DNA from 3 places in the Veillonella sp. S13053-19 genome. Region 2 is predicted to be linked to each of the others. Evidence: riboswitches for the same ligand, from Rfam matches in the RefSeq annotation. Region 2 holds a riboswitch; each other region holds the start of a gene.
What was found. A riboswitch is a leader RNA that binds a small molecule or an ion and turns the genes downstream of it on or off. The one in region 2 is predicted to bind cobalamin.
Positions count from the first base shown of each region.

Region 1: it holds a riboswitch for cobalamin, as region 2 does, so the genes downstream of both, VEHSUH06_RS02590 (ABC transporter substrate-binding protein) here and VEHSUH06_RS08625 (methylmalonyl-CoA mutase family protein) in region 2, are expected to answer to the same signal.
Region 3: it holds a riboswitch for cobalamin, as region 2 does, so the genes downstream of both, nikB (nickel ABC transporter permease) here and VEHSUH06_RS08625 (methylmalonyl-CoA mutase family protein) in region 2, are expected to answer to the same signal.

Region 1 covers NZ_PPDA01000007.1:154,517-161,056, forward strand. Annotated here, with positions in the region: gene VEHSUH06_RS02565 (retron Ec67 family RNA-directed DNA polymerase/endonuclease) at 124-1,800, shown strand; gene VEHSUH06_RS02570 (hypothetical protein) at 1,937-2,359, shown strand; gene VEHSUH06_RS02575 (hypothetical protein) at 2,356-2,679, shown strand; gene VEHSUH06_RS02580 (GNAT family N-acetyltransferase) at 2,723-3,142, shown strand; gene VEHSUH06_RS02585 (GNAT family N-acetyltransferase) at 3,279-3,767, shown strand; cobalamin riboswitch at 3,980-4,173, shown strand; gene VEHSUH06_RS02590 (ABC transporter substrate-binding protein) at 4,383-5,555, shown strand; gene VEHSUH06_RS02595 (iron ABC transporter permease) at 5,572-6,540, shown strand, end outside.
Region 2 covers NZ_PPDA01000014.1:25,626-32,165, forward strand. Annotated here, with positions in the region: gene meaB (methylmalonyl Co-A mutase-associated GTPase MeaB) at 1-585, opposite strand, end outside; gene scpA (methylmalonyl-CoA mutase) at 578-2,767, opposite strand; gene VEHSUH06_RS08625 (methylmalonyl-CoA mutase family protein) at 2,772-4,934, opposite strand; cobalamin riboswitch at 5,229-5,405, opposite strand; gene rarD (EamA family transporter RarD) at 5,630-6,526, shown strand.
Region 3 covers NZ_PPDA01000009.1:11,734-18,273, reverse strand. Annotated here, with positions in the region: gene potE (putrescine-ornithine antiporter) at 235-1,566, shown strand; cobalamin riboswitch at 1,958-2,145, shown strand; gene nikB (nickel ABC transporter permease) at 2,293-3,231, shown strand; gene nikC (nickel transporter permease) at 3,231-4,052, shown strand; gene VEHSUH06_RS05485 (ABC transporter substrate-binding protein) at 4,212-5,780, shown strand; gene VEHSUH06_RS05480 (ABC transporter ATP-binding protein) at 5,793-6,540, shown strand, end outside.

The DNA.
Region 1 (6,540 bases), on a different contig from region 2:
TTTGCTTGTGGTTCGCAAGCGTTGAATTTAATGTGAGAGTTGCTTTCAGCTCTCGATGATTCTTTAATAATTTCATGTACACATGATGAATTTGAGATAAAGAGTAACCATACGCTTTTTATTATGAGTAATTATGATGAAGCTCGTAAGATGGTAGCTAAGCTGATAAATGTTGAGCTTAGAGCGATTACTTATGTGCTGTATAAAAAAGGAATTGAAAAATCATATACATCATTTGAAATCCCAAAGAAAGCTGGAGGAACTAGAGTTATTGATTCTCCGAATAAGCAGTTAAAAAGAATTCAAAGACGATTGGGTAAAAAGATATATGATATTCATAAAAACTATATAGATCAAAATAGAATAGCTTCGAATATATCTCATGGGTTTGAAATGGGTAAAGGGATAATAACCAATGCTCGTATACATAAAAATAAAAAATATCTATTAAATATAGATATTGCTAATTTTTTTTCATCGGTTAATTTTGGAAGAGTACAAGGATATTTTTATAAAAGTCAAGAGTTTCTGTTTCCAAAAGAAGTTTCTACTATAATTTCTCAGTTAGTTTGTTATGATAAGAAATTGCCTCAAGGTGCACCTACATCCCCAATAATTTCAAATTTAATTTTTAATATTGTGGATTTACGTATTTTGTCATTGGCAAAAAAATATAAATTATCTTATACTCGATATGCTGATGACATGAGCTTTTCTACTAATAATCGAGCCTTCCAAACAGATTATATTAATTTTATACAAGAGTTGAGAAACATTCTTGAAAATAGTGGATTTGAGATTAATGAAAATAAAACCAGATTAGAGTATTACTCCTCACGACAAGAAGTAACTGGCTTAACTGTAAATAAGAAGATAAACGTTAGTCGTAAATTTATAAAGCAGACTAGAGCAATGGTTGATCAACTCTTTAAAACAAATAGTTTTTACATAAATGATACGTTTGGCACCGAAGAGCAGTTAGAAGGACGGTTGGCTTTTATAAATCAATTAGACTGGTATAATAATGAACTAGAACCTGAAAGTATAAAACAGAAAGCTAATAAGAAATATATGTCAGGTTTAAATGCTAGAGAAAAGCAATATCAGTATTTTTTGTTTTATAAGTATTTTTTTAAACCGAGTAAACCAACTATTGTGACTGAAGGTAAAACAGATATTCTTCATATAAAGGCTGCTTTGATGAAGTATAGTGATAGATATCCAAATCTTATTACTAAAAATGATGAAGGGAAATATGTATTTAATTTATATTTTTTGAATAAAACTAAACGGTTAAAGTATTTTTTCGGTATTGTACAAAATGGTGCTGATACAATGAAAAATATTTGGAATTTTTATAATGGAAAAAATAATTGTGATAATATATTTAAATACATAAATGATAAGAGTCAATATGGAATAATAAGAAATGTTAATCCTGTGATTCTTTTGTTTGATAATGAAAAAGAGGCAGACAAACCATTAAGAAAATTTCTAAATCATATAGGTATGAAATCGGAGAGTGATAAACCGTTTCTAAAATTGAATGCTAATCTATATTTACAAAAAATACCTCGTATTAATAATAGTGATTGTGAAATAGAGGATCTATACAGTAAAGAAACTTTAAATATCTCTATTGATGGGAAAAAATTTGAAAAGACTGTAAAAGATTCTGTTGAAAATACTTTTTCAAAAGATATTTTTTCTAAGTATATTCTAGAACACTACCAAGAAATTGATTTTGAGAATTTTCTACCCTTATTGGACTCAATAAATGGTATTTGTAAAATAGAATAAGTAGTGTATTAGAATACTAATGATAAGATATTAATAAGCTGAAAACTGTTTTAGATAAAATGATGGAATGATATTATTTATTATCATTCCATTTTTTAAATAGACATTTTTTGATAATGTTATATAACGAGGTCCTATGAAAACGATAAAATCTTTTGGCGAGTATCCCAAATATTCTCTCCATGATGCAAGGGTACAGAAAATAGAATATGTAGACGATAGTTTAACTTTTACCTTTGATTATATTTTTTCTTATGAGAATGGTGTTGAACAGACTCATAAGGCTAAGATTGTATTTGAAAAATGTGATATTGATGATCTAGAAATTCTCGTCTTTAATAGTACAATATTAGATGCTTTCACAGGTAAAAGAATTGAATTACCTCAGTATCAGCAGGAGTATAGTGAAAGTGAGTTCGAGGTTATTACAGAGACTTATAACTGGGGCCGAGCCGTATTCCAAGGGTGGTTACGGACCGAAGGGGATCCCGTACATTGTATAATGAACATATACTTTACAGGTGATATGGTATATGTAGTTGATGAGGCCCTAATATGAGCGATTTAGATTTTACTATTTGCTGTAAAGTTACTTTCTTCAGCAAGAAGAGGGGAACTCCACCGAATTTGAATAATGGAAAGTATTGTCCTCATCTTGTTATAAAGGGCTCTGAACAGCTGTTAGGTGTAAACTTTATCGATGGTGAAGATGTTATCTTTGATCGACCAATACGAACTAATGCTCTTCCAGTAAATGAGGATGTAGATTATTCTAGTTTACAAGAAGGTACAGAGTTCTTTATCATGGAAGGCAGTACTATTGTTGGTGAAGGGATTGTAAAAGAAATCTTTCAACATAAACCGTTTGGGAATAAATAGTGAAGCGCTAAATGTATGTAATGATTGCAGATAAGGAGTGTATATGCCAATTACCTATACCGCAGATAAGAATTTTACCCCTCAACAAGTAGCAGATTTATTTCTATCTGTTCGTTGGGTGGTAGGCAAGTATCCTGATCGATTACACAAGGCGCTCATGAATTCTTCTCGTGTGATTTCTGCGTGGGATGGTGACCGTTTAGTTGGTCTTATTCGTGTCATGGATGACAGCGAGTTGGTGTGCTTCATCAATTATGTGCTGGTTCATCCTGATTATCATGGACAAGGTATTGCAGGTCATTTGCTAGAAATGGTGAAAGAGGCGTACAAGTCTTACTTGTACATTAATGTTATGATTGGTGATAGCAAGAATGCACCATTTTACGAGAAGCATGGTTTTAAAATAAAAGATAATTCCTTGCCAATGCAATATCGTAATGTACCGAAATATACGAAAAGCTGATTAGTCGGATAATCTGTATAGCAAGTAAGTGGTCACATTGTTAATAAAAGGCTACACGTACATAGCGTTACGTGTAGCCTTTGTTATGTAAAACAGTATATACTAAAACAGATATGTAGATACGATGGAGAAGGATATGGATATATTAATACGAAAAGCGACAACCTCTGATTTAGATTTGGTGACACATATAGAAGCGACTTGTTTTCCGCCTGCAGAAGCGGCGCCTTGTGAGGCTTTTAAGGAACGATTAGATCATTATGCAGGTCAGTTTTTGATTGCCTTTGATGGCGATACGCCTATTGGTTTTATAGATGGTTTTGTAACGGACGATGAAGTCTTGACGGATGAGATGTTCGCCGATGCTTCCTTACATAATCCCCATGGCGCATGGCAAATGATTTTTGGCCTAAATACGATGCCAGAATATCGAAATCGTGGTGTAGGTGGTCAGTTGATAGAGGCTTTCATAGAATTGGCTAGAGAGGAAAAACGAAAAGGTGTTATTCTTACCTGTAAGGAAGAAAAGATTCCCTATTATGCCAAGTTTGGTTTTGTCAATGAAGGTGAGTCTGAGTCTGATCATGGCGGTGCCAAATGGTATCAGATGCGTGTTGAGTTTTAGTCCCTTTGTTATGGCAATATAGTTATTAATAGATAAAAATAAATTATAGAATTTTAAGGCATTTCTACAAATTGTCCTAGTGAGAAGCTAAAACTCCGCTTAGTGGTTGAGTTTTAGCTTCTTTTTTGCTATAAAGTGTAGATTTTACAAGGATAGATGTACCCCTATACGTTTATTGACACTGTATATGGTGCATGCTACGATGAGAAAAATCACATATGATTGGGTTAGGTGTTTATAGACTTAATAGAGAATTTGGTACAAGCCAAAGCGGTCACGCCACTGTAACAGCGAGGGACTTTGCATAAAGGACGATATGCTCTTAGTCACTGAGATAATATCTTGGGAAGGCGCAAAGTAACGTTAAACTGGAGCCAGAAGAACTGCCTAATTAACAATTGCCAATTGACCTGCGAGTGACAGGGATGGGGATTTGCATAGATGAATGGTCGAACTATAAGTATATAGTTGGTAGTTCATTCTATCTATTAGCTTTTAGGCGTGGTAGTTAGTCTAACTGAGATGACAGCCCGTTTCCTCTTCGTGGGGAAACGGGCTTTTTGTGTTGATAACATGTGATTGTGTATTTTGAGAGTTTTGAATTGAGGTGCTTTTATGTTTAAGAAAAAGAAATTTATGGCTTATCTTGCCACGGTGCTCCTGCTAGTTGTGAGCATGATTATGACAGCTTGTGGTGGTCCAGCAGATACGAAAAAGGATGCCGCACAATCTGGCAAGCAAATTGAGATTACAGACGTAACAGGTCAAAAAGTTACGTTGAAAAAACCTGCAGAACGCGTAGTAGTTCAATTGAGTGCTTCTGGTGGGGCCTTCTTGACTATGGCTGCATTGCAAGGCAAAGATGTGGCTAAGACTATTGTTGGTATTGACCCTTATTTGAGCAAGTTGCGTACAGATATGTGGGATCGTTACAAATCTGAAGTGCCAGAGTTGGAAAAAATTCCTCTCATTGGTAACGTAAATGACAAAACATTTGATGTGGAAAAAGTAATTTCCTTGAATCCAGATGTTATCTTCATGCCTTTATACTTTAAAGATCAATACGAGTCTGATTACAAACCTAAAATCGATGCAGCTGGTATCCCTACTATTTATATCGATTACCATGCTGAAAAGCTTGAAAACCACCAAAAATCTATCGAAGCTATCGGTAAAGCATTGGGTAAAGAAGAGCGTGCAGCAGAAATCAACAAGTTCTATACTGAACGTTTAACAAGAGTTATGGACCGCATTAGCAAAATTAACAAACCAAAACCAACTGTTTACATTGAAACAGGTAACGAAGGTCCAGAAGGTTTAGGTTTTGCCTATAGTGCAAACGTAGCATGGGGCGCATTAGCAACTCAAGTTGGTGGCGACCTTATTACTAAAGATGTAGTTCAAAAAGCAGGTCCTGTTAACCCAGAATTTATTTTGGAAAGAAACCCAGATATCATCATCATTATCGGTTCCTACTGGCCTAAGAAACCGACATCCATGCGTTTAGGTTTCGATACAAATGAAGCAAAATCTCAAGCGTTGTTGAAAGCTTTCACCACAGAACGTCAAGGCTGGCCTGAATTGAAAGCCGTTCAATCTAAAAACGTTTACTCTACTCACCATGGTTTACCTCGTGAAGTATATGACGTTGCAGTATTCGAATATTTAGCTAAAACATTCTACCCTGAGGAATTCAAGGACGTAGATCCAGAAGGTACACTTAAGGAATTCTATGACAAATTCCTTCCATTTTCTTACGGTGGCGTTTGGTTTATGCAGTTGAACTAAAAAGGAGTTTTTCGTAGTGACAGAAACTAACAATCAGTACAATTATAAGAAACAGAGCTATAAAAAGCTCATGTTTATTATCATCGGTCTGATCATTTGCGCGGTAAGTTTTGTTACCGATATTATTGTAGGTCCTGCATCACTTACGTTGAGTGATGTATGGCTAGCATTAACAGACCCATCCGAGGTTTCCAAAAATGCGTATGTCATCATTTGGTCAATTCGCCTTCCGACGGCCATTATGGCATTACTGGTAGGCGCCTCCTTGGGCATTGCTGGTGCTGGTATGCAAACTATCCTTGATAACCCGTTATCTAGCCCGTATACACTTGGTATATCTGCAGGGGCTGGCTTCGGTGCTTCTCTCATGGTAGTTGTAGGCGCTAGTGCATTAGAGTTTTTAGGTGTCTTTATGGTTCCATTCGGCGCCTTCGTATTTGCTAGTTTGACGAGCTTCTTTATCTATTCCATCAATAAGATTAAGAATTTCTCTTCTGAAACGATGATTCTCGCTGGTATCGGCATGATGTTCTTGTTCCAAGCACTTCAATCCTTGATGCAATATATGGCATCTCCTGAGGCCCTTCAAAACATCGTATTCTGGACAATGGGTAGCTTAGCAAAGGCAAACTGGATTAATATCTCCATCGTTCTCCTCGTGCTAGTTATCATGCTTCCACTCATGATGCGTGAGTCTTGGCGTTTAACGGCTTTAAAATTAGGCGATGAAAAGGCCTCTGGTCTAGGTGTTGATGTTGAAAGCTTGCGCGTAAAAGTATTTGCTTTCATTTCCCTTATCACTGCCGTAGCCGTTTCCTTCGTTGGAACTATTGGTTTTATCGGTATTGTAGGTCCACATATTGCACGTATGCTCGTAGGTGAGGATCAACGGTATTTCTTACCTCTATCTGCAGTGTGTGGCATGGCGATTTTGTCTCTCGCATCTATTGCGAGTAAAATGCTCGTTCCTGGGGCGATGTTCCCA
Region 2 (6,540 bases):
AGCAGCCTCGCAAAGCAGCATGGTTTCTCTACTTTTACGAGCTACACCGCCTAGTGTACCACCAGCCGGCGATGGACGAATATAGGCCTCAGGATGTTTCGTCAATGTTTCCATCCGCGTTTTATCGCCCAAAATACTGCCTTTTGTGACTTGGCTTGTAGGGTCTACAGCAAGTACGGCAACCTTGTAACCAGCTTCAATGAGCATGTTGCCAAAGGCTTCAATAAATGTACTTTTACCGGCTCCAGGCACACCAGTAATACCGATGCGCAACGCCTTGCCCGTACGAGGCAATACGGCTTGCAATACTTGTTGAGCTAGTTTGAAATGGTCCTTATTATTACTTTCTACTAATGTGATAGCCCGTGAAAGTATAACGCGGTCCCCCTGCTCGATACCGCGTACATAATCAGCGACAGTTAACTTCTTTCGCCGCTGTACGGGACGTACCGACGGAGCCAGATGAGCGGAGCTAGACAAGAGGCCGTCGTGCATTTCCTTGACGCCTTTCATCACGTGACACGCAAAGGTATCATCCTTCTTCGCATCTTCTGGCACCCAGTCGGGACGGTAGGTGTCAGTCATTGCCTTCGTCTTGAACGTGGCTAGTCAATGTTTCTAGTAATTTTTTCGCCGCTACTGGCAAAACTGTACCAGGGCCAAAGATAGCCACTGCGCCATGTTCGCGTAGGAACTCATAGTCCTGAGCAGGGATTACGCCGCCGATGGCAACTAAAATATCTCCACGACCTCGCTTGTTGAGTTCTTCTACAAGTTGAGGTAACAATGTTTTGTGACCTGCCGCAAGAGAACTGAAGCCGACGATGTGAACGTCATTATCCACCGCATCTTGTGCTGTTTCTTCTGGAGTTTGGAACAAAGGTCCGATATCCACGTCAAAGCCCATGTCCGCGAAGGATGTAGCAATAACTTTGGCGCCGCGGTCATGACCGTCTTGGCCCATCTTAGCAATCATGATACGAGGACGACGACCTTCGAGATCTTCGAAGTCATCCGCCATTTGACGAACTTCTTTGATCACATCGTCATCTTCATATTCGCTGGAGTATACGCCGGAAATAGAGCGGATAACAGCTTTATGACGGCCACATACTTTTTCAACAGCAAAGGAAATTTCACCCAAGGATGCACGAGCACGAGCAGCTTCAAGTGCAAGAGCAAGCAAGTTGCCTTCCCCAGATTCTGTAGCATTTGTAATCGCTTCGAGACAGGATTGAACCTTATCTTCGTCACGGTTAGCACGCAATTGTTCGAGACGACGAATTTGCGCTTCCCGTACAGCTGTGTTATCTACGTCGAGGATATCCAACGGATCTTCTTTATCTAGACGGTATTTGTTGATACCGATAATCGCTTCACGACCAGAGTCAATACGAGCTTGGCGACGAGCCGCAGCTTCTTCGATACGCATCTTAGGAAGACCTGTATCAATCGCTTTCGCCATACCACCAAGGGATTCGATTTCTTGGATATGACCCCAAGCGCGACGAATCAATTCATCAGTCAATGCTTCTACATAGTAAGAGCCGCCCCATGGATCGATAACTTTACATACTTTAGTTTCGTCTTGGATGTAAAGCTGAGTATTACGAGCAATACGTGCAGAGAAGTCCGTAGGCAACGCAATGGCTTCGTCAAGCGCATTTGTATGTAGGGATTGAGTATGGCCCAAAGCGGCACCCATCGCTTCCATACATGTACGAGCTACGTTGTTGAATGGATCTTGTTCTGTTAAGGACCAACCAGAGGTTTGGCTATGTGTACGAAGTGCCATGGATTTAGGATTTTCAGAGCCGAAGCTATTGATAATCTTAGCCCACAACATACGTGCTGCACGCATTTTTGCCACTTCCATGAAGTAGTTTTTACCGATTGCCCAGAAGAAGGACAACCGTGGTGCGAATTTATCTACGTGAAGGCCTGCATTTACACCTGTGCGGATGTATTCAAGGCCGTCGGCCAATGTGTAACCTAACTCGATGTCCGCAGTAGCACCCGCTTCTTGCATATGGTAGCCAGAAATGGAGATACTATTGAACTTAGGCATGTACTGGGATGTATACGCAAAGATATCGCCGATGATGCGCATGGACGTAGCTGGAGGGTAAATATAGGTATTACGTACCATGAACTCTTTCAAGATATCATTTTGGATCGTACCAGCCATAACCTTTTTATCAACGCCTTGTTCTTCACCAGCTAGGATGTAGAACGCCATAACAGGCAATACGGCGCCGTTCATTGTCATGGATACGGACATTTGGTCAAGAGGAATACCGGAGAATAGAATTTCCATGTCGAGGATGGAGTCTACCGCAACGCCCGCTTTACCAACGTCGCCCACTACACGAGCATGGTCGGAGTCATAACCACGGTGTGTGGCAAGGTCAAAGGCGATAGACAAACCTTTTTGGCCCGCTGCCAAGTTACGACGATAGAACGCATTGGATTCTTCCGCAGTGGAGAAACCAGCGTACTGACGCACTGTCCAAGGACGGGTTACGTACATTGTGGAATAAGGTCCACGCAAGAATGGAGGTACACCAGCCATATAGTCAAGGTGTGTCATCCCTTCATAATCCATCTCTGTATAGAGAGGTTTTACTTGGATTTGCTCCATTGTTGTATTATATAAATCTTCAAAGCTTTTTCCTGTTTCTTTTTGAAGTTCAGCAAGCCATGCATCGCGAGATGTCGGTGACTGCGTTCCCAAGCCAAGAGAGGAGAAGTCTGGATTTTTAAACATGAGCTCACATCCCTTTCTTATCTTGTAATGTATTCAAGATTTCGTAACAATTTGCACGAACAGAAATGAAGTCGTCTACGCCAGCTTCACGGTATACAGGCTCGAGATCCTTAGGCGGTGCCCCTGCCAAGATAACCGTTACATTCGGCATAGTTTCTTTCAATTCTTTCGCTAGTGGCGGTACTAATTCTGGATATGTATCATCTGTGGAACAGATAACGACAACATCAGCACCACTTTCACGAGCAGCCTTCGCAGCATCAGCCGTAGTTTCATGGCCGTCATTTTTAATCACTTCAAAAGCACCTACTTCGAAGAAGCCTGTGGAGAAGTCCGCACGAGGTTTGTGTTGAGGAATTGGGCCCATATTAGCCAAGAATACCTTCACATTATCTTTCGTACGTTGTTTATAGTTTTCAGTGCGCATGCGAAGTGCTTCAAATTGTTCAGTCCAGCGATGAGCCGTAATTGGTTCGATCGTTTCAGAAGAAATATCGCCAGCGTCTAAAGACTTACGGATTTGACGAATCGTCAATTTTTGCAACGCCCCAAGCTCGATGAGACCAATCAAAGCGCCTGGCTCTGTCGTACTTGCTTCTAGGGTAGCCTGTGCTTTAGAAATAGCATCTGGCTCCGCACTTGCCAAGTATTCTTCAATGTGAGCAACACGTTTTTGACGCAATGTTTCTTGATTTTCTGGTTTAGGATCTAATAGCTCTTCTGTCATGTTCGCATACATGTTGTTACCTACAGCAACATCTCTGCGGTATGCAAGGTTTTTGAAGCGTTCATCAAGAATCGCTTTAACTTGAGCTTGTGGATAGCCTTCTTTCAAAGCAGCCACGATGCCGCCTTTAGATTCGATTGTTTGGAACTCAGCCCAGATTTTTTCGCATAATTCAGCAGCCAATGTTTCCACGTACCAAGAACCGCCTACAGGGTCCACAGGTTGACGCAACTCGAATTCAGTTTGCAACATAACTTGAATGTTACGAGCAATACGGCGAGAGAAGTCATCCGCTTTGCGAATTGGTTGGTCGAATGGGGATACTTCAAGGCTATTCAAACCGCCTACAACGCCAGAGAATGCTTGTGTTGTATTGCGCAACAAGTTTACATATGGGTCGTATACAGTTTTTGTGAAAGCCGATGTTCTGCCGTGTACATGAACAGCACGGTCCTCTTCTTCAGCACCAAAAGCTTCCATGATGCGCGCCCAAAGTACGCGCAATGCACGCAATTTAGCGATTTCCATGAAGAAGTTAGCGCCCATGGAGAAGGTGAACATCATGCTCTTAGCGATGGTGTGTATATCGATGTTCCGTTGTGCCAATTGACGCACGTAGCAAACAGCTGTTGCCAATGCGTAAGCCACTTCCTGTACATCGTTAGCGCCGCCATTAGCGTATACATCGCCAGACACGAGTACTGTTTTAAGCTCTGGAGCTTGTTCTTTAGCCCACACAACAGTATGTGCCATTTCATCAAAGGCTGTATCTAAGGAAATATGCAATGCACCGTCTTTAGCCCAAACGCCAACAGGATCTGCACCAACGAGACCTTTCAAGTCAGCCGTTTGTTTTTTAGAGCCTTTCACAGTAGCTGCCAACATACCGAGCAAGATGGCCGCAGAAGCACCTGTTTCAATGTATAAAGGATTTTCTTTAAGATTGAAACGTTCGATTAATTGTTTGCAGTCATCCATGGTGGACAAGGATGTGCCACCAACGCCAACGGATGCGCCTACTTGTACATCTTGATCATGGCGCGTCGCCTCATCAAGGCGGATGTTGTGGATGGTGCCGCCTTTTACAATTTCGTATAAACTTGCATGATTGGCATCCTTAGGCAAGGAATCGTCTACGTACTGGGATACGCCCCAAGACTCTTTAATATAACCACTTGCCTTAGTGCCACGTAGGAACTCGCCTGCCCCAGGGTATACACCTTTTGGAATTTTTTCTCCATGCAGTGCAGGTGTGTAAATTGGCTGCAACGTAATACCTTCATAGGTTTTAGTGAACATCTTCTTGTGGAAATCGCCACCTTTTAACGCCTTTTCAACTTCAGCCTGCCATTGTTCATACGTAGGTTTCTCAAATTCGTCAAAGGATACAGGTGCTAATAGATCGCGTTCTGCGTCCTTCGAAGTCTTTTTGTCAGACATATATGTGCCTCCTTTTCAACTCGAAACCATACCGAGAAACAGCGCACCGTACCTGCGAAATGTTATATCTATGAATCACACGAGCTTTCCTATACTTGGATCACATCAACCTCAAATCTGTATCCATTAATTCAATAATTATAAAGCCTGATTCATATGCTAAACAGCCACTTTCAAGGGCAACAAAAAACGTGCCACCCAAAAGTGACACGTAAGGTTTCTTATTGAAAGGTACACCAAAAAAACACTGAAGCCAGCATACCTCAATCCCCTTCCTATCGCTCGTAGGTACATAACGGTGATTATCAAATAGGCAGTTCTCCTGGCTCGGGCTCATCGCCTCGCTTTCGCCTTCCCAGATTTCTCCAGTGACATATATGAAAGCAGGCTCGTCCTTACAGTGGCGGGACCGCATCGGCTTGTACCGATTTCTCTATTAAGTCTTGCGACACCTATTCTCTATATTCGTTGTTCTAAGTCCAATATAGTGTAAGATTATGCACAAAGTCAATGAACATAACAGTTAATCATAAGTAACAAATTTTAGGTTATAACTGAAAGTCATGTGTGATAACTAAAATACATAATGCTATTTTAAGTATTCATGAAATAGTTAAAAGTATACTTACTATTATCAACACTATACATGCTATCAGCATGATATAATGATTTTATCAATACGAGGAGGTTACATCATGAATGAAATAAGCAAAAAAGGGCTCAGTGCGACTTTACTCTGTTGCTTAATCTGGGGATTACTCCCCCTATATTGGGCACTACTTAATCAAGCTTCTTCCTTTTCAGTGCTATCGCACCGCATCATCTGGTCCGGTGTTTGGATGATCTTCATTATCCTTGCTATGGGCCGCCAACAACTGCGCATCGATATACAACACTTACGCACACATCTTTCACAGTTCGGTCTATTATTACTGGCGGCAGCCCTTATTAGCGTCAATTGGTTTACCTATATTTGGGCTGTTACCAACCAACACGTTCTAGATACTAGCCTCGGATACTATATCAATCCACTACTCAATGTATTGCTAGGTATTGTCATCTATAAAGAAACCTTGCTGTGGTCACAAAAATTAAGCATCGCCATCGCCGTGCTAGGCGTATCTATCATGACCTATGAGCTTGGCTCGTTGCCGACCGTTTCCATTGCACTAGCCGTAACTTTCAGCCTCTATGGAGCCGTCAAAAAACGCCTCACCATCCATCCATTTTCGAGCATTGCCTTGGAGGCGTGGCTTGTTACACCAATAGCCCTATGGTATTTGGCAACTATCGATACCTCCTCCTGGGTCTTTCTTGAACACGTAACATCTACAGGACTACTCCTCATCGGCGCGGGGCTCACCACATCAATTCCGCTCATCCTCTTTTCGTACGGCGCAAAACTTTTGCCATTGAATATACTAGGATTTTTACAATACCTATCTCCAACTATGGGCTTTTTCTTGGCTATCTTCTACTTTGGTGAAAGCTTTGGCACAGCCCAACTTACCGCTTTTGGCTGTATCTGGGTAGCCCTCGTGCTATTCTCCCTATCCAATCGAATTACAACCCGTATTAACCTAAAACAGTAAGGTATATCCTATAT
Region 3 (6,540 bases), on a different contig from region 2:
GTTTTAGATAATAAATTACCTATAATTTATTCAATTCGTGTAATATGGCTTGTCCGCCAATAAAGTACTTTCATTTTGGTTTCATAGGTGTTATTATGTAATTCGTAATAAGAATAACAACGGTAAATCCACATTCAAGCCCATCACAGCACGAACTGGATTTACTTAGCGGTATATTATATTTAAGTGAATTATGGACGAGAAAAAATTCACCTTATGAAAGGGGATTGATACATGAAAACGACCGCTAAAAAAATGTCTGTATTCCAGCTAACCACAATGGTAGCAGCCAATATGCTAGGAGCTGGGATCATTATGTTACCAACTAATTTGGCTCAAGTTGGTACTATTTCAGTTTTATCTTGGCTCGTGACAGCTGTGGGTGCGCTTTTACTAGCGTATATTTTTGCTCAAGCGGGTATGTTCTCCCAAAATAAAGGGGGCATGGGCGGTTATGCAGAACACCGCTTCGGTAAAACTGGACATTTTATGGCGAGCTATGCTTACAGCATATCTCTCATCATTGCTAATATCGCCATCGCGGTTTCTGCCGTAGGTTATGGCGCAGCTTTCTTTGGTGTTGACCTTAATGCAACACAAACAAGCCAAGTAACAATTGTGCTCTTGTGGTTTGCAGCGATTTTGAACTTCCGAGGCAATCGCTTTACAGGTCGACTCAGCAACATGACTATTTGGGGCTCTATTGTTCCGGTTCTTTTAATCGGTACAATCGGCTGGTATTGGTTTGATCCGTCTATCTATTGGGCGGCATGGAACCCAAATGATCTTCCGCTTTATGATGCGGTAAAACAATCTATTTCCCTAACATTATGGGGCTTCCTAGGGTTTGAGTCCGCAGCGGCTAATGCTGATGCTGTTGAGAATCCAAAGAAAAACGTACCTATTGCAACTGTAGCAGGTACATTAGCAGTGGCGGTGGTTTACATCTTGTCCACAAACGTTATGGCCGGTATCGTTCCTAACGTTGACTTATTAAATTCTAACGCACCATTCGGTTTGACATTCGTATACATGTTCAATGATACAATTGCAAACATCGTTATGGCTGCTATGGTTATTTCTTGCTTTGGCGCTTTACTTTGCTGGCAATTCACATTGTCTCGCGTATTCAAAAGCGCAGCGGAACATGGTTACTTCCCTAAAGTATTCGCTCGTGTAAATAGCAAAGACGCTCCTGTTCGTGGCGTATTCATTTTACTCGCTGTTGAAACATTACTTACTTTGTTCACTGCAAGCGACTCCTTGCGTGAGCAATTTGAAATCTTAGTAAACTTAGCGGTTGTAACTAACGTAGTACCGTATGTATTGTGCATCTTGGCAGTACCTACAATGATGCGTATGGCTGGCGTAGCTGAAAGCCGCATTAAACGTTCCAACTACGTGTTCGGCGCAGGCGTTATCTACTGTTTATATGCAATCTACGCATGTGGCTTTGATGCTATGGTAGGTAGTGCAGTAGCGGTAAGCATCGGTTTCGTGATCTATGTTTTGCGTAAAGCGTGGGATACACGCAGAGCACACCGCTTACAACAAAGTATCGATTAACTGAATATCTCTCGTCTTATTAGAGGCTGTTACTTAGTAACAGCCTCTTTTTTGCATATTAACAAAACTTATCAATTATTGTTTTATTGATTATAAATAATTGATAGTTGATAAAGTGATTAAAAGTTTTTTCGGTATGTATAAAAAAATTTCATGAGAAAATTACCATTATAATAATAATTAATATATATACAGTTGCATACAGTTAATACGGTAAAAAGTCACATATATAAAGTGATTTGTATAGGTTTATACATAAATAGAGACTTAATCAGTAATCGATAATTTTTATTAGTATAAAAATTATATTGAAAATCTACGATGTACGTATACCCATAAGGGGTATGCGTATTGTAAATAGGATATTAATATAGTATATTTATAATCGATAAAAACGAATGAACTAGTGAGTGTCGGTATTCACCGAGCGTAAAAGAGGAAAATGAGTGTAAATCTCATACTATGCAAATAGCTGTAATGAGGAGCAAGGTTTCATTATAGGGTCACTGGGAAACTGGGAAGGCCGAAATGTTGCGATGAATCTGAGTCAGAAAGCCTGCTCTAAATGTATGGTATTGTACATACTATACTTAATTTAGGTTAGTCAGGTGGACTAACCTTTTTTGTCGTTTTCCTATATGCACCTCTGCTATATCGGGAGCGATAAGCATATTAGTTGTTCATTTAGATTATTGTAGTATTTAGAGAGTATAGGAGGAGGCGCCTATGGGCAAACGCTTTGCTAAACAGCTAGGTCAATTCATTGTTACACTGTTTGGCATTACTTTTTTAACATTTTGTCTCACTTATTTAGCACCAGGCGATCCAGTTACGATGTTACTAGAAACGGCAGATACTATCGTGTCTCAGGAGCTTATCGATGAAACTCGAGCTCAGCTTGGGTTAGATAAACCGTTCTTAGTGCAATATGCAAACTGGGTTGTGAATGCTGCACAAGGTGACTTAGGGATGAGTTACTCTGCTAAAAAGCCTGTTGTAGATCGTATGTTGGAGGCTTTGCCAGGGACAGTTATGTTAGCAGGTACATCATTAGTATTTACATTGCTCTATGCATTGCCGGCAGGGATTATAAGCGCCTTAAATCGAAACAAATGGATCGACTATCTGTTGCGCGTTGCTTCCTTTGTAGGCGTGTCTATGCCATCATTCTGGTTAGGCCTTGTACTGATTTATATCTTTGGTCTTAAATTAGGACTTGTTCCTATTGCATCTTCTCGTGTAACTCCTATCGGTGTAATTCTACCAGCCGTTACATTAGCTGTTGTAGTCGGGTCCAAGTACATGCGCCAAGTTCGTCTCGTTATTCTTGAAGAAATGCAAAAGGATTATGTTATCGGCGCACGTGCTCGTGGTGTGAGTGAGATGAAAATTTTATTCGGTCATATTTTGCCTAATGCAGTATTACCACTTATCACTATACTGGGCGTTGTTATCGGTTGGTTATTAGGCGGTGTTGCAGTTATTGAAATGGTATTCTCCTGGCCTGGCCTTGGGAATATGGCAGTATATGCCATTACCATGCGCGACTATCCATTGATCGAAGGTTTTGTGTTGTGGGTTGCCTTAGCATATATGTGTATTAATGCATTAGTTGATGCGTCATATATCTTGTTAGACCCTAGATTAAAAAGGGAGAGAGCATAATGGCAGAATTTATTCAAAAACATAAATTGTTCTCTTTCTATAGCGCCTTGATGCTTGTGGTAGTTCTCATAGCTATATTTGCACCATGGCTTGCTCCGGGTGATGCTTTTAGCTCAAATCTGAGTCAAGCATTACAAGCGCCAAGTAGTCAACATTGGTTTGGTACAGATAAGCTTGGTCGTGATGTATTGTCTCGCATCATTTATGGTACACAGTTATCCTTGTTTATGGGTGTCAGTATCGTTGTTATCATGGTAAGCATTGGTACTATTATCGGTGCTGCAGCAGGCTATTTTGGCGGTAAAGTTGAAATGGTTCTTATGCGCTTTGCAGACATCATGTTATCCTTCCCTGGTATCGTATTGGCTATTGCTATTGCTGGTATTCTAGGTGGTAGCATTGTAAATACGATTTTAGCCTTATCTGTTGTAGGTTGGGCAAAATATGCTCGTATTGTACGTTCTATGACGCTTAAGGTGCGCGGCGAGGAATATGTAACGGCAGCTGTCATGATGGGTGCTAATACATCTACAATTCTTAGACGTCATATTATTCCTAATATCATGCCTCTCGTTATTACCACAGGCGCTTTAGATATTGGGGCTATCATGATTGAGGTAGCAGGTCTATCCTTCCTAGGTTTTGGTGCTCAGCCACCGACTCCAGAATGGGGCCTTATGCTTAACGAGGGTCGTCAGTACTTGCAAACGAGTCCATGGCTCATGGCATTCCCTGGTATGTCTATCCTTATCGTAGTAGCTATCTTTAACCTTTGGTCTGATTCCTTGCGCGACGTAGTAGATCCGAAGAATCAAGGGTAATCTATGAGATGTATTCATTTTCTAGAACTGTCTTTTGTGAAAGTATCTAGGTGAATAGATTGTAATGTATGTTTTTTCCATCACTGACTATGTGGGATTGTCATAGTTGTGATGTGTAAATTATTATGTTTTGTATGTAATTGTACAAGGAGATTTTATATGAAAAAATCTTGGAAAAAAGCTCTCTTAGCAGGCCTCAGTATTGTTATGATGGGTTCCTTCATCGCTGGTTGTGGCTCTGAAAATAATGGCGCTGCTAACAAGGATGTGTTAAAAGTTGGTGTAACTAACTTCGCATCCTCATTAGATCCTACAGAAAACTTCTTCTCATGGGTTGTAATGCGTTATGGTGTAGGTGAAACATTGACTAAATTTGACGAACAAATGAAGTCTCAACCTTGGCTTGCTTCTAAATGGGAAGTATCTCCAGACCATAGAACTTGGACTTTTACTATCAATGATAAGGTAAAATTCTCTAACGGTAAAAAGGTTGATGCAGCAGCTGTAAAAGCATCTATCGAACGTTCTTTTGAAAAATCTAATCATGCAAAAACATTCTTTAAATATGAATCCATTGAAGCAAATGGCCAACAATTAATTATCAAAACAGATAAAGAATATCCTAATATGCCAGGTCTTTTGGCGGATCCGGTATTCCTAATTGTTGACGTACAATCTGAAAAAGATGGTCGTAACTTTGCTAAAGAAGGTCCTATCGGTACAGGCCCATATGTAGTAAAATCTTTCACAAAAGAACGTGCTGAAATGGTTGCCAACGAAAACTATTGGGATGGTGCAGTACCATTCAAGACTGTTGAAATTCCTTCCATCGATGACCCTAATACGCGTGCTATGAGCTTACAGTCTGGTGATGTCGATATGGCTGTGAATATCGGCCCTGGTGAAATTGGATTGTTCCAAGGTAATGATAAGTTTAAAGTAGATGAAATTGCATCTCTTCGTGTAGTATTGGCTCGTATCAACCAAAAAGGTGTTCTTGGGGACGATAAAGTACGTGCTGCTGTAATCTCTGCAACAGACCGTAAAAACTATGCAGATGTATTATTAAAGGGTACATTCCTTCCTGGTTCCGCTCCAATTCCACCATCTTTGGACTATGGCTTCAAGGACTTGAAAGATCCTAATGCGTATAATCCTGAACGTTCTAAACAATTATTAGCTGAAGATGGCTGGAAAGATACTGATGGCGATGGTATCCTTGATAAAGATGGCAAACCATTGACATTCAACTTCGTTGTATATAACTCTCGTGCAGAATTACCACTTTATGCGGAAGCTGTTCAAGCAGACCTTAAAAAAGTTGGTATCGATATGAAAATCAAAACAGTTGACTACAACTTGATCGATAAAATGGGTCAAGAGGGCGACTATGATATGCTTATCTCTAATATCGTAACTGCTAATACAGGCGATCCAATCTGGTTCTTAGCTAACTACTGGCATACTAATGATAATGGTTCCAACCCTCAAAACGGTTCTGGTTACTCCAATCCACAAGTTGACCAATTGTTAGATGCTGCTCAAACTGAATTTGATCCTGCAAAACGTCGTGAATATGCAATCCAAATTCAACAATTATTGATGAATGATGGCGCTGCATTGTTCTTAGGTTACCCTAAAACTAATATTATTACTGGTTCTTACTTGAAAGGTGCTGTAATGTACCCAAGTGACTACTACTGGATTACTAACAAAATTACAAAATAGTGAGGAGCTATAATGGCAGATAACATACTAACTGTAGAAAACCTTAACATCGCGTACCAAGGTGTGCCTGCTGTTATGGATGTAAACTTTACCTTGGAACGCGGTAAGGTATTAACCATCGTAGGTGAGTCTGGATCTGGTAAAACTACCGTGATCCGGGCCCTCATGGGTTTATTGCCTATAGGTGGTGAGGTCACAGATGGTACAATGCTCTTTAATGGTCAAGACCTTCGCACCCTATCTAAGTCTGAATGGAGAGCTATACGTGGTAAAGACATGGCCATGATTTTCCAAGATAGTGGTAGTGCTTTAGACCCAATAGTTCGCATTGGTAAACAGTTTAGAGAATTATTTAAATCTCATATAGAAATTACCAATGATGAATGTGATCGACGAGCAATTGAGTTATTAGAATCTGTTTCTCTCCCTAATGGGGCAGATATATTGCGCCGTTATCCACATGAGTTATCCGGCGGTCAACGCCAACGTGTGGGCATTGCTATGGCATTAGCGCTGGATCCTGCGTTATTAATTGGTGATGAACCTACATCTGCTTTAGATGTAACAACACAATCACAAGTTGTTATGCAAATGCTAGAACTTGCTAAAGAGCATAATTCTGCTATCGTAATGGTAACGCATAACCTTGGTGTAGCGGCCTATATGTCCGACTATATCATTGTTATGAAAAAGGGCCGTGTTGTTGATGCTGGCACACCGCAAGATATTTTAGAAAACCCATCTAATGAATATACGAAAC